3 regions of the Brevibacillus sp. FSL K6-2834 genome follow, and region 1 is predicted to be linked to each of the others. Evidence: riboswitches for the same ligand, from Rfam matches in the RefSeq annotation. Region 1 holds a riboswitch; each other region holds the start of a gene.
The links. A riboswitch is a leader RNA that binds a small molecule or an ion and turns the genes downstream of it on or off. The one in region 1 is predicted to bind glycine.

Region 1 (4,909 bases):
AATGTCTTCCTCCCGCAACGGGATGGATTCCTCGATGAGCTCTCCTTTGCGGCTGGTGTCGATCGGGAGCGCTTTCATGACCTTCGGCCGCACCGTGGCCATTTGCGGCCGGTGCTTTTTGCAGAGAATCGTGGCCATGATGTTGCCGCCGAATGCGGGCCGGCTCGCTTCCAAAAGCCCTGTCGCCTCATCCACATCGAGCATCGTCGTATCCGCAGTCAGCCCTGTCTCCAGATCGGTGGCAACCGCGCTGGCGAGGTCCTTGCCCGTCGAGGTCGCACCGTACAGGATCGTTTCCGGCTTGTGCTTTTCTACGCAAGCAATGACTGCACGCATGTACGATTCGGTCCGGTAATCCCGGAAAACGGGATCATCGTAGAGATAGACCGTATCGGCACCGTAGTGAAACGCGGTCGCGGCCAACTGCCGAACTCCCTCTCCAATCAGTATGCCGGCCAGGGGTACTCCCCGCTTGTCTGCCAGCTTTCGCCCCGCTCCCAAAAGCTCCAGGGAGACAGGCACGATTTTCCCGTCCTGGTGTTCGAGGAATACCCACACGCCTTTGTACTCGTCCAGATTCATGCCCGTGCCTCCTTCCCTGCAAAGAGCTCTTGTTTCTGCTGCAAAATTTCCATCAATCGCTCAACCTGCTGCTGTGCCGATCCCTCCAGCATTTCGCCGCCTTTTGGCTTTTCCGGAGGCCAGACCTTGGCCACAATCGTCGGGGAGCCTTTGAGACCCAGCAGTGTCCTGTCGACGTCCTCCAGATCGCTGACCGCCCAGATTACGGGCTGGTAGCGTGCGGCGCGAAGCATGTTGGGCAGCGGCGAATAGGGTACCTCGTTGATTTCCTTTTCCACCGAAAACAGGCAGGGCAAAGCGGACTGAATCACTTCATAGCCGTCCTCCAGCTTGCGGTGGACGATGGCATAGCCTTGCTGCTTGTTTACCTCGACCACCTTTTTCACGCTGGTCAAAGGCGGGATGTCGAGCCGTCTGGCAATGCCCGGTCCTACCTGGCCCGTATCCCCGTCGATCGTCATCTTTCCGCAGATGATCAGGTCGATCGGCTTTTCCTTGGCAATTTTTTCGAGGGCTTTCGTCAGCGCATAGCTGGTGGCCAGCGTATCTGCCCCGGCAAAGGCCCGGTCGGTAATCATGTACCCCTCATCCGCACCGATCTCGATGCATTTCCGGATCGCTTTGACAGCGGGCGGAGGCCCCATGGTCAGGACGGAAACTGTTCCCCCGTACCTTTTTTTCAAGCGGACAGCTTCCTCCACGGCATGCGCATCGTACGGATTCAAAATGGCAGGCGCGCTGGAACGGTCCATCGTATTTGTCTTCGGGTTCATCTTGATGATCTTCGTGTCCGGCACCTGTTTGATACAGGCGACGATATGCAGCATGAAAAACTCCCCCCTTGCAGCCCGGCGGGGCATCGTTTCGATGGCAGCTCTTGCACAGGTTGTCTCTTTTTGACACGACGCTTCGGGCGGCATGTTCATCATTGATATAACGTATTGCTCAGCGCTGTCGAATAGACCAAGAACTGCCAGAAGCGGGGGATCGATCAATTTTTTTCAATCCATTGACAAGCTCGCTTCGCTCCTTATAATTGATTTATAAATCACATATCGTTCGGATGAACCATTCAGGAGAAGACAGATGTCTACCGACGGGGCAAGGGAACCTTCCCGAAACTCTCAGGTCTAGGAAACTAGTAAAACTGCATGGGGACGAGCCTCTGGAGAGACTCCCTCTTTTTTCAAAAAGAGGATTGGGCACCGAAGGAGCAAATTCGCCGCGGCGAATAATCTCTCAGGTAAAAGGACAGAGTGGACGCTTGGACTTATACAAAAACGGTTAGTAATTTGTCGATAAAAAGCTTTGCTGTCAGTTCTCTCGAAGATATTCGTTCTTCGTATGACGAAGTTTTTTATGTGTTGCAGAAGGTTGAACATTTTACATGTTGCTAAACTTTTCTGCGCCCATCAACAAATGCGGTTTGCCGCCGGTTTTTTGTATTCTTATTTACGTAATTTTGTACGTCCTGCGACCGTCTCCAGAGAACATTTCATTTTCGGGTGAAATGTTTTTTCTTTTTCTCTTCAAAAACAGCAAGGGGGAAACCGAGATGGACATGCTTATGCAATGGTTGGAAATGGTGAATGGATTTGTGTGGGGACTGCCTACGCTGATACTGCTCGTCGGCACTGGGGTAATGCTGACGATCCGCCTTCGAGGGCTGCAGTTCAGAAAGCTGTGGTATGCGCTGCGCCTCGCTTTTGGGAAGCAGCAGGAGCAAACAGCGGCTGGGGACATCAACCACTTTCAGGCGCTGATGACCGCGCTTGCGGCAACGATCGGGATGGGAAATATCGCCGGGGTGGCCACGGCTGTCGCGGTCGGCGGACCGGGTGCTCTGTTCTGGATGTGGATCACAGCTCTGTTCGGGATGGCGACGAAATACGCCGAAGCGATTCTCGCTGTCAAGTACCGCATCCGGCAGGCTGACGGCACTTTTTCCGGCGGACCGATGTACTATTTGGAGAAAGGGTTGAAGCAAAAATGGCTCGCTGTTTTGTTCGCCTTGTTTGGAACAATGGCTTCCTTCGGGATCGGAAACATGGTCCAGTCCCATTCCGTCGCTGAAGCGGTACAGTTGAACTTCTCGATCCCTCCGGTCGCAACGGGGATTGTGCTGGCTGCCTTTACCGCCTTTGTCATCCTCGGCGGCGTAAAAAAGATCGGACAGGTCACCGGCGTCATGGTGCCGTTTATGGCCCTTTTCTATATCGTTGCCGGAATCATTGTCGTGCTCTTTCATGCGGGGCAAGTACCGCAGGCATTGGCAGACATTGTACACGGAGCGTTTAACGGCACTTCGGCTGCAGGCGGCTTTTTGGGAGCGACCGTAGCCATGGCGATCCAAAAAGGGGTTGCCAGGGGTGTCTTCTCCAACGAGGCCGGTCTGGGCAGCGCACCGATCGCAGCCGCGGCGGCAAAAACAGACGAACCGGCCAAGCAGGCGCTCGTTTCCATGACAGGGACGTTTATTGATACGATTCTCGTCTGTACGATCACAGGGCTTGCTTTGGTCACTACGGGAGCCTGGTCCACCGGTATGTCTGGCGTGGAAGCGACTACCTACGCCTTCCAAAGCGTCTTCGGTCAAGCCGGCAGCTACGTGCTGGCCGTTGCCATCATCCTGTTTGCCTACTCCACCATCCTCGGGTGGGCGTATTACGGCGAGAAATGCTTTGAATATTTGTTCGGCAAAGGCTCTGCCAAATACTACCGATTCGTCTGGGTAGTCATGGTCGCTGTCGGAGCAACGATGAAGCTCGATCTGGTCTGGACGCTCTCCGACATCATGAACGGCTTGATGGCAGTGCCCAACCTGATCGGCCTGATCGGACTCTCCGGTGTGGTCGTTGCCGAGACGAAGCGCTTTTTGAATGGGCCTCTGGAGTCGAAGCTGTCACAGTAAATATGCTCTCACCCCAAAATTTTCCCCCTCATAATGAGGGGGTCAGGTTGCAGACAAACTCCCTCGCTGAACGAACAGCAGAGGGAGTTTGTTTAATAATTTGATGAAAATACCGAAGGTGTTTTGATCGTTCACCTTTTGGCGACCTGATTTCCATAGCCAGGTCGCCATTTTTTTCAAGTTCATGGCAGCGAAAACAAGCATCGCCTGCATCGTGACCTTCTCCAGTCCTCGTAAGGTCGTCCAACGCATGCCATGCTTTTCCTTCATATCAGCGAATACACGTTCAATCGTTTCTTTCCGTTTGCTATAGATTTGTTTGTTTTCCTCGGTATGCCGGAGGTGGTCTACCTCTTCGAGGTAATCAGCCCAGATGTGGCGACTCACTCTCTTTGTGTAGTCTTTACTTTCCGTGCATTGTTTCAAGAACGGACAACTTCGGCAAACTTGAGAATTTGATCGATAGATACGGTACCCATCCTTGTTTGTTGTCTCATATGTTAAGATTTGCTCGTTCGGGCAGATGTAGCAGTCGAAATATTCATCATACACATATTCGTGCTTTTTAAAAAAACCTTCTTTGGTGCGTGGTCTTGTGTAGGGCATAACGGGGCGAATCTGGTCATCAAGGAGTGTTTTACTGATGTAAGGCGTCTTGTATCCCGAGTCCACTGCCACAGCTTGAGGCTGTGCAAACGTCTTTCGCACTTGATTCAAAACATCCTCAAAAACCTGACTGTCATGCACATTGCCTGGCGTTACCTTGGCACCAAGCACAAATCCATTTCGATCACATGCTGTATGAAAACTATAAGCAAATACACGTTCCTTTTCCCCTTTTACAAACAATCCGCAATCCGGGTCAGTTGTGCTGACTTTCACCTCCTTCTTCGAAGTTTCTGTCTTTTTTTCAAGGGGCTTCTTTCCATGTGCAATACGATCCTGATTGATTTCTTCGTCCAGCAGCTCTTGATATTTCTTCGCTTGTTCTTCAACGATTTCTTTCACGTATTTATGCTTATTCGCACTGGCTTTTACATGCGTAGCATCAATGAAAAGCACATCAGGCTTCACGAATCCATGATGAACCGCCTCCTCCAATATTCGAAGGAAGATCGACTCGAAGAGTTGAGTATCCCGAAAACGGCGAACATAGTTCTTGCCTAGGGTCGTGAAATGGGGAATGGGCTGACTGAAATCATAGCCAATAAACCACCGATAGGCAACATTGGTTTCGATCTCTTTAATCGTTTGTCGCATGGAACGAATTCCAAAAATATATTGGATGAAAGCAATTTTAACTAAGACTACAGGGTCAACACTGGGTCTGCCATTGTCATGACAGTAAAGGCTTTCCACCAAGTCATAGATGAACGAAAAGTCGATTGCATTTTCAATTTTTCTTACGAGATGATC
Region 2 (4,909 bases), 500 kb from region 1:
CGATTGGAGCTGGCATGAACGGTTCCAGAATCTTTTTCACACCGACAGGGCCGGCACCGGGACCGCCGCCGCCATGAGGGCCGGTAAAGGTCTTGTGCAAATTGAGGTGAACGACGTCAAAGCCCATGTCGCCGGGACGAGCGATGCCCAGGATGGCGTTGGCGTTGGCGCCGTCGTAGTAGAGAAGGCCGCCAGCTTCGTGTACAATCTTTGCCATCTCGACGATGTCCTCTTCAAACAATCCAAGCGTGTTCGGATTGGTCAGCATCAATGCCGCCGTGTCCGGTCCTACTGCCTGGCGCAAAGCTTCGATGTCTACCAGCCCGCGGTCGTCGGACGGAATCGTAACTGTCTCCAAGCCCGCTACAGCAGCGGAAGCCGGATTCGTTCCGTGTGCGGAGTTCGGTACGATTACCTTGGTCCGCCCTTTTTCGCCGCGGCTTTCATGGTAAGCGCGGATCATCAATAGTCCCGTCCATTCGCCTGCTGCCCCTGCTGCCGGCTGCAAAGTGACGGCATCCATGCCCGTGATCTCCGCCAGTTCGTTTTGCAGGTTATACATCAGTTCCAGCGCGCCTTGCACAGATTCTTCCGGCTGGTACGGATGGGTTTGGGCAAAGCCCGCGTAACGGGCAACGTCTTCATTGATTTTCGGATTGTATTTCATGGTGCAGGAGCCGAGCGGATAAAAGCCGTTGTCAATCCCGTGATTTCTGCGGGACAGCTCCGTGTAGTGACGAACTAGCTGCAGTTCGGATACTTCCGGCAGTTCTGCTGGGGTTTCGCGAATCAAGTGCTTCGGCAGCAAATCGGTTACCTCTACCTCCGGCACATCAAGCGCCGGGAGATTGTACCCTACGCGACCAGGCTTGCTCGATTCAAAGATCAACGCTTTTTCTTTGTCGTTATGCACGGGTGATCGCCTCCAATTCCTGCGCGAGATCGTCGATTTCTGCTTTTGTTCGGAGTTCCGTTACGGCAAGCAGCATATGGCCGGAAAGCTCGGGATAATCGATTCCAAGGTCGTAGCCGCCGATAATCCCTTTTTTCAGCAGCTTCTTGTTTACTTCCGCTACCGGTTTATTCAATTTCACTACAAATTCATTGAAGGTAGGTGCGCTGCCTACGATCTCAAGTCCTTTTGCTGCCAATGCTTGCTTGGCGTAATGAGCTTTCTGCAGGTTGAGCATGGCGATTTCCTGTACGCCCTGCTTTCCGTACGCGCTCATCGCGATAGAGGCCGCGAGAGCCAGGAGAGCCTGGTTGGAACAGATGTTGGATGTCGCTTTTTCGCGGCGAATGTGCTGCTCGCGCGCTTGCAGGGTCAAAACGAATCCGCGCTTGCCGTTTTCGTCTTTCGTCTGTCCGACGATCCGGCCGGGCATTTTGCGCATCAGCTTGGAGGTGGTGGCCAAATACCCGCAGTGCGGTCCACCGAATGAAGCGAAAATTCCGAATGGCTGCATATCGCCAACAACGATGTCTGCGCCCAAACGTCCCGGCGCTTCCAACACGCCGAGCGAGAGCGGATTGGAGGAAACGATCAGAAGCGCTCCTTTTCCATGTGCAATCGGCTCAATGGAGGACAGGTCTTCTACTTGACCGAAAAAGTTCGGGTATTGAACGATGACAGCTGCCGTCTGGTCGTCAACAAGCGCGTCCAGTGCTGCCGTGTCGGTTCCATTGTCCTTCAGGTCTGCTTCCACGACCTCTACGCCTTGGCCGTACGCGTATGTTTTCAGCACGCTCCGCGCTTCCGGATGGACGGAACGGGAAACCACGACCTTGCTCTTGTTCGTGTGGCCTGCCGCCATCATTGCTGCCTCTGCCAAAGAAGTAGCGCCGTCGTACATCGAGGAGTTGGCCACTTCCATGCCCGTCATTTCGCATACCATCGTCTGAAACTCAAAAATAGCCTGCAGCTCCCCTTGGCTGATTTCCGGCTGATACGGGGTGTATGCGGTAAAAAATTCGCCCCGCAGCAGCATGTGGTTGACGACACTCGGGATATGATGCTGGTACACACCCGCTCCCAGGAAGTTTGCATGCGTACTGAAGTTGGCGTTTTTATTAGCAAGACCGGAAAAATATTTGACCAGCTCCGGTTCGGACAGAGCCTCGGGAATTTGCAGGGAACCTTTGAAACGAACTTCTTCCGGAATATCCGCGAACAGCTCTTCCACCCGGGAAATGCCCAGGGTGTCCAACATCTCGCGTTTATCCTGATCGGTTTGAGGCAGGTAACGGTATTTCACGAACGTTGTCCTCCTTGTTTATCGGATCTTGGATTGGTTGGTTTACTTTTTGGGACGTTTGTAGAACGGTGTGGCTGCCACGACAGCCTTCAGCCGCTTGCCGCGAATTTCTACTTCCAGTTCGGTGCCTACAGCTGCATACTCGGATTTGATCAGCGCGAGTCCCACATTCTTTTTCAACGTCGGAGACTGAGTGCCCGTCGTAACCTCGCCGATCTGCTCTTCCCCGACAAAAACAGGGTAATGCGTACGCGGGATGCCGCGGTCGATCATTTCAATCCCAACGAGCTTGCGGGGAGCGCCGTTTTCCTTTTGCGCCTTGAGGGCTTCCTGTCCGATGAACGGCACTTCTTTGTCTACCTTTACTGCAAAGCCGATACCCGCTTCGATCGGCGAGATGTCTTTGCCGAGCTCTTGACCGTAGAGCGGCAGCTTCGCTTCAAAACGAAGCGTGTCCCTGGCGCCGAGGCCGCATGGTACCAGCCCTTCCGGCTTGCCGACCTCGAGGAGGCGGTCCCATAGCTGAATCGCTTTGTCGCTGTCCAGGTAGATCTCAAATCCGTCTTCTCCGGTATAGCCGGTGCGCGAAACGAGAGTCGCAATGCCGTCGATCACGACATTCCGCTTGAAACGGAAAACACCGATTTCCGTCAGGTTCGTGTCGGTCAGCTTTTGCAGGATCGATTCGGCAAGCGGCCCCTGGATCGCCAGCTGTGCTGTTTGCGGTGAGATATTCTCGATCTGTACACCCTCGCTCAGATGCTGCTGCATCCATGCGTAGTCCTTGTCGATATTTCCCGCGTTAATCACCAAGAGGTAGTGATCGTCGGCGTATTTGTAGACAAGAAGGTCGTCCACCGTGCCCCCGTCCGGATAGCAGAACACGCTGTATTGCGCTTGCCCTGCTTCCAGCTTGGAAAGATCGTTGGTTGTAAGGCGTTGCAGGTAGAGATAGGCTCCCTCCCCTTTTACCTCAACCTCTCCCATATGAGAGACGTCAAACAAGCCTGCTTTCGTCCGCACTGCTTCATGCTCCTGCGTGATACTGGAAAATTGCACGGGCAAATCCCATCCGCCGAAATCAATCGTTTTGGCCCCGTATTTTTCATAGACAGGGAACAGCGGCGTGCGTTTCAGTGTCGTCATTTCGGGCACCTCCTGTTTTTTTCATGCAAAAAAGGACAGAACAAGAGAAATGAATACGCCAAATAAGGCGCCCATTTCTCCTCCTCTGTCCTTGGTACCTGAGAGTTGCCTCGCTTGATGCGAGCCGTTCCTTTGGCATCGCTTGCAAGTTTCCCCTTTGGTGGCTCCCGAAGAAGCTCTCTCCAGAGATGCGTCCAGTAGAGGTACTTTTGCCTGAGAGATTCACCATACCCGGCTTGCTCCTTCGGCGCTGCCTTACAAGCAGTCTCTCCCTGCTACTTTCATTCGCGGTGGATACTGGGTGATACATAAATGTTCCAAATACATTCCATACTAGTTGAATGAACTCCTTCTTTATCCTACCACGTGAGCGCATTCTTGAAAATATGCAAATTGCGAATTAACTCGGAAAATCACTAACAAATTTTTTGATCAAAAAGAATAACGTTCACCTTTGATTTACGATATAGCATTTTCATGACAAAACCCCAAAGCGGAGGTAGTCATATGCCGAACGTTCCCGTTTCCTTCGATACCGATTGGATGGATTTGCTAAATGAACGAATGAAGCAGGACGGCCCCTGGGACAAATGGGAGCTGTTCCAGCTTACTTTGGAAGCCGAAGAGGCGATGGCTATCCGCGAGTTTGACCAGCTTCAGTGCTTGCAATACCTGCCTACGCTCCAACCGTTTCCCCATCAGCTGCAGACGGCGGAGCGCGTTTTGAACGAAATGCGCGGCAGGGCCATTCTCGCTGACGAGGTGGGCCTGGGCAAAACAATCGAAGCCGGGCTGATCATGAAAGAGTACATGATCCGCGGGCTGGCGAAAAAAATACTTATCCTCGTGCCGGCATCGCTCGTAATCCAGTGGACGAAAGAATTGAATCAAAAATTCGGCATACCCGCTGTCGCCCAAAAGAAGGAGTATATGTGGCGGCAATACGACGTCGTGGTTGCCTCGATCGATACAGCCAAACGCGATCCCCACCGCCGTCACGTCCTGGACATCGATTACGACATGCTGATCATTGACGAAGCCCATAAGCTGAAAAACAAAAAAACGCGCAACTACCAGTTCGTCAAGGAGATTCGCAAAAAATACTGCCTGCTGCTGACCGCTACTCCGATCCAGAACGAGATGGATGAGCTCTACAATCTGATCAACCTCTTAAAGCCCGGCCATCTCGGACACACGTCCAGCTTCTCCACAACCTATGTGGAAGGCAAGCGGCAGGCAAAAAACAATGAGCAGCTCAAGACCGAACTGGACAAAGTGATGATCCGGAACAGACGCAGCGACGGAGGCGTGCATTTCACCAGCAGACGCGTCCAGTCCATTCCGATCGAGCTTTCCCCCGAGGAAGCCGCGTTGTATCAGGGCGTAACGCGCTTCGTCAAAGAACAGTATCACACCGGATCGGGCGGCTATAACTCGCTTGCGTTGATCACGCTGCAGCGCGAGGTTTGCTCCAGCCGGGAAGCCGCCTTTCTCACGCTCTACAACAT
Region 3 (4,909 bases), 2.1 Mb from region 1:
GGATGAGTCTGATCCTGTTTCGCCACTTTAGGGAGGCGGAGCAGCATCCGCTATGGGCTCAGCAAGGTGCCAAAAAGCAGCAGGAGCAAGAAAAACCGCAAACCACGCTGTCTGTTTGACCGGGGCAAGGGAGGCAGGCGCGTTCGGGGCGTTTGGGGCGTTTGGAGCCTTTGGAGCGTTCAGAGCGTTCAAAGCGTTCGGGGCGTTCAGAGCGTTCTGCGCGCCCGGCACACACGCTCCCCTCCTGCCTCTTTCCATCACCTGCAAAAAGAAAAACGCCCGATCCGCATTGGATTGGGCATTTTCGCTTTAGGACGTCTTCCACTTCGCCAATTCGGACGGGAATTTGTCGTTCAATACTTTGATGTAGGTCCCTTTCATCCCGAGAGAACGGGATTCCAGCACACCTGCACTGGCAAGCTTTCTGAGCGCGTTGACGATGACGGAACGGGTCAGTCCGGCCTGATCGGCCAACTGGCTTGCGACGAGCAGGCCTTCTTTGGCATCGAGCTGTTCCATGATTTTTTCGATGGCGATTTGCTCACTGTAGGAAAGGGAGGAAAGCGCGATTTTGGCAAAGGTCTTGTCGCGAACTTCATTTTCAATTTGTTCCGTGCGCTGACGGACAATTTTCATGCCGATTACGGTTGCCCCGATTTCGGCCAGGATCAGATCCTCTGTTTCAAAAGTGCCGTAAGCCCGCAGCAATACGAGGGTACCCAAACGGCTTCCGCCTGCGTTGATCGGAACGATGGTCGTCATCATTTGCGGGAAGAGCGGCAACAGCTCCTCTGGTACCATGCTGTACGGGCTTTGTACCCCCTCATTGGCCAGAGACTGATTGACTTCCAAAAGCTTTTGATTGTAGCCGTATGGCAGCATTGCGCCTGACCGGCCGTCCTGCCCCTGTCCGATGCCAAAATCCTCCCGAACCCCGTTTCCGAGAATCGTCCCGTCTGCCGTCACGATGTAGACGTTCGCGCCAATCACATCAGCCAGCAGCCGAGCCAGATCATGATACCCTACCCCGCTTCCTCCCATCGTCTTTTGCAGCATGACGTTAATCCTTCTAGTTTTCTCCAGTAAATTCATTCCATTTTTTCCTCCTTGCGGTTATGTATAGTCGCAGTATTGTCAGAAAAATCCCGGCTTATACATGCAAATCAAAAAATAGACAATAAAAGAACAGGCCCCTTATGGTTTATGCCATAAAGGACCTGTCCGTTCCACCATTCCCGCAGGAGCCGCTTCCTACTCTTCTGAAACAAACGCCATGTACTGTTCTGCAGAAAGCAATTCGCTTACTTCCGCCGGGTTGCTCAATTTGTAAATCATCGCCAGCCTCCGTCAGCGCAAAACTGAAGCGCGACTGTAAAGCGGATAGGCAGCACATAACTGACTGATCGTATCTCGAACGGACGGATCTCCTTTTCCTTTCAGAACAGCAGCAATCGATCGTCCGATGGTCTTCATTTCCGCTTCTTTCATGCCCCTTGTGGTGGCAGCGGCAGTGCCGATGCGAATCCCGCTGGTGACAAACGGGCTTTCCGGATCAAACGGAATCGTGTTTTTGTTGACAGTGATGCCCGCTTCTTCCAACAGCCGCTCCGCTTCCTTTCCTGTCAGTCCGAAGACGCGAACGTCGAGAAGCAGCAGGTGATTGTCCGTGCCCCCCGAAACCAGTCTCGCTCCTTCTTCGAGCAAGGTCTCGGCGAGAGCCTTTGCGTTTTTCACCACTTGCTCCGCGTAGCTCTTGAACTCGGGCTGCAGCGCTTCTTTAAAAGAGACTGCCTTTGCCGCTATGATATGCATCAGCGGCCCGCCCTGAATACCTGGGAATATCGCTTTGTTTACGCCCTTTGCGATCTCCTCGTCATTCGTTAACACAATGCCGCCGCGCGGTCCTCTCAGCGTCTTATGCGTGGTACTTGTCACGACGTCAGCATGGGGAACGGGCGAAGGATGCACGCCCGCCGCCACCAAGCCGGCGATATGAGCCATGTCTACCATCAGCTTTGCTCCTGCCTGCTCGGCGATCTCGCGAAAGCGGGCGAAATCAAGCGTCCGCGAATAGGCGCTGCCGCCTGCGATGATGATCTTCGGCTTTTCCCGGCGGGCAATCGCTTCCACTTCGTCATAATCGATCAGGTGATCCTCTTCGCGGACCCCGTATGCCACGACATTAAACCACTTTCCCGAGAGGCTGACCGGACTTCCATGCGTCAGATGGCCACCGTGCGACAGATTCATTCCCATGAAGGTATCTCCCGGCTGCAGCAGCGAAAAGAACACGGCCGTGTTCGCCTGTGCGCCGGAGTGAGGCTGGACATTGGCATAGGCTGCTCCAAACAGCTTCGATACTCGCTCGATCGCCAAGCGTTCGACTACATCCACGTGCTCGCAGCCGCCGTAATACCGCTTTCCGGGATAGCCTTCCGCATACTTGTTGGTCAGAACCGATCCCATGGCGTCCAAAACGTCCTGACTCACAAAGTTTTCCGATGCGATCAACTCCAGCGTCCCGAGCTGGCGCTGGCGTTCCGCTTCGATCGCTTCAAAAATTTCCTTGTCGTGATCCTGCAAGCTCATCGATATTCCTCCCTTGGCTCCCATCTTTCCCGAACGCAAAAAAGGACAAGGGAAAGATAGATAGCACGTAATCTACCTCTCCTCTGTCCTTTTACCTGAGAGTTTAACTCCTGACACGGGAGTCTTCCCCTTGGGTGGCTGTTCGCTCTCTCCAGAGGTGCGTCCAATTGTGGTACCTTGTACCTGAGAGATTCTTTCCCAAGGATTTTTGGGACTTGCTCCTTCGGTGCCGGGCGCTTCGGTCCGGTCTCTCCCACAATCGTCATCCGCTCTATGCAATTACTTCGAATCATACGTCAAGGGATTCAACATTGTCAATAATATTTCGAATAGAATATCAATTGTTCTTGAGAATGATCCAGTCTGCGGCCTGTCGCCCAAAATGGGTAGTCGCCCTAACACCGAAAGGCCCGCCCGTAAATACGATAGCAGGGAACCCATTCAAACAAAGGAGGATGCTTGCATGAGTAGTCTGTTCAAGAGCGGCGGGTTTAACGGTATCGGTCTTATTCTGGTGCTGTTTATTCTGCTCTCGATTGTCGGATGTTCGGAAGATTGTTAGCAAAGATTGCAAACCGTTCGCTTCTTCATGGATGATTGATTGGGCAGACCGTGGGCGAGCTCCCATATCGTTATAAAAACGCGGGAATTGAACTGCACCTCCAAATGTTAGCTGTGCCTAACAAATGGGGTGCCGTTCACACTCCCGCGTGTTTTTGTCAAATGCGTATTGGTTTTTTCAGAGCGTGGCTTGGCCTTTTGCTAGTGAATATTCCGACGGATGATTTCTTCGATCCCTTCGGCAATCGCCGAGACCGGTCGATGCAAATCAGCCTGGGTCAGCCGGAAACGGGCGTAGCGTTCGTCCAGATTGAAGGCTTCCTGAAAGGCTCCCAGAAAACCGCGAGCTCGTTTGTCCATTTCCAGAAGAACCTCCAGTTCTCCCTCCTTCAAATAAAAGACGGCCTCCAGCTCCTCCAGTCGGCTGCGGTAGGGGCCTGTCGGACGGAACTCAAACTCCTGCACAAACGGGTAAGAGCGCCCGAGATGACGATTGTATTCGCAATCCACTTTGAATAATTGAAAGCCGAGAGACTGAATCGCGTCCAGCACTTTTTCCATCAGCGGATGCGGCCGAACCTCGATGAAGTCTGAATCTCCCGGATCGATGGCATTTTTAATGTCCAGTCCGGTACGCAGGTACACAGGCTGCCGTCCCATCGTAAGCGGAGTCTCGTACGGAAGCTGGAAGGAAAACGGAATGACCTTCTTTTCCTTCGGGTTCAGCACGAACCGTTCAGAAAGACGGTACTTGCCGAGCGTGCATTCTTCCTTTACCTTGCGATCATTTGCCTCGCGCTCATAATGCGTGACGACGTACATATAAATTTCGTCCACATCCTGTGCAACATCGCCACCTGTGATGTGGACCTCACCTCTTACCCATTCTCCCGGGATCAACGAATCGTTCTCCAGGCGGGCATCTACTTGGGCAGCCCCGATACCTACGCTTGCCAACAGCTTTTTAAACATTGACATGGACTCATTCTCCCCTTACCAACGCATCGATTGCCTTGCTTTTTCATGCAGTGAGAAGCTTCTGTACCTTTTATACGGCGGGTCGCAATAAAAGTTTCGCTGCCGAAAATAGATTTCCCGATCTTCATATATCCTCGCGTTTTACTTCAGCAGTCACGAACAAGTGGAGAATCCGGCTGATCGCCACCGTTTTGACGCGCACCTCGACCATCGTTCCTTCGATGATGTACTCTCTTCTCCGCAGCATTTCATGGAGCATCTCCTGGACTTCTGCCACCTGCTCGACTTTTTTTCCTTTCAGGGAAGCCAAGTCTTTTTCCAACTGCCTTGTCATTTGCAGTTGAATCGTTTCATGCAGCTTTGAATCCAGGACGGTGACCCGAATCTCATCGATGACCACCTCTTGTTTTCTCCGGGCCACTTTTTCCGACTGCTTCAAGCTCTGATTTTCCTCCATCAGCTTTTCGTTCAGCAGTTCCAGACTGCGCTTGACAAGCATCATCTGCTCCATTTCCCTGCCGTAAATAAACAGCATTCCCGACCCGCCGAGAATGGCGCCTATGAGCAGGAGAGCTACGTAACGCTTCCACAACATTATTTTCATGAACGCACCTGGACCAGCCATTGAATCGAAATCGTCCCCATATGTGCCCCGAGGAAGGCGACAACGATCATGACAAGCTGTTTGAACACAGGCGAAAAATTGCCCGCGAGGATTTTTTCGATCTGCAAAAAGGAGTCAAACGTTCCGCCCAAGGCACCTACAAGGCCCCATATTTTC

Region 2: linked by a shared signal. The riboswitch ahead of gcvT (glycine cleavage system aminomethyltransferase GcvT) and the one ahead of NST96_RS09085 (sodium:alanine symporter family protein) in region 1 are both predicted to bind glycine.
Region 3: linked by a shared signal. The riboswitch ahead of glyA (serine hydroxymethyltransferase) and the one ahead of NST96_RS09085 (sodium:alanine symporter family protein) in region 1 are both predicted to bind glycine.

Annotation. Positions count from the first base shown of each region.
Region 1 is NZ_CP151945.1:1,840,256-1,845,164, reverse strand. Features, by position in the region: gene NST96_RS09095 (electron transfer flavoprotein subunit alpha/FixB family protein) at 1-582, opposite strand, end outside; gene NST96_RS09090 (electron transfer flavoprotein subunit beta/FixA family protein) at 579-1,409, opposite strand; glycine riboswitch at 1,738-1,847, shown strand; gene NST96_RS09085 (sodium:alanine symporter family protein) at 2,138-3,493, shown strand; gene NST96_RS09080 (IS1182 family transposase) at 3,536-4,909, opposite strand, start outside.
Region 2 is NZ_CP151945.1:2,343,379-2,348,287, reverse strand. Features, by position in the region: gene gcvPB (aminomethyl-transferring glycine dehydrogenase subunit GcvPB) at 1-913, opposite strand, end outside; gene gcvPA (aminomethyl-transferring glycine dehydrogenase subunit GcvPA) at 906-2,255, opposite strand; gene gcvT (glycine cleavage system aminomethyltransferase GcvT) at 2,298-3,401, opposite strand; glycine riboswitch at 3,593-3,686, opposite strand; gene NST96_RS11575 (SNF2-related protein) at 3,909-4,909, shown strand, end outside.
Region 3 is NZ_CP151945.1:3,969,154-3,974,062, forward strand. Features, by position in the region: gene NST96_RS19715 (MFS transporter) at 1-119, shown strand, start outside; gene codY (GTP-sensing pleiotropic transcriptional regulator CodY) at 310-1,092, opposite strand; gene glyA (serine hydroxymethyltransferase) at 1,348-2,589, opposite strand; glycine riboswitch at 2,750-2,855, opposite strand; gene yjcZ (sporulation protein YjcZ) at 3,053-3,151, shown strand; gene NST96_RS19735 (sporulation protein) at 3,352-4,128, opposite strand; gene NST96_RS19740 (hypothetical protein) at 4,253-4,732, opposite strand; gene NST96_RS19745 (YtrH family sporulation protein) at 4,729-4,909, opposite strand, start outside.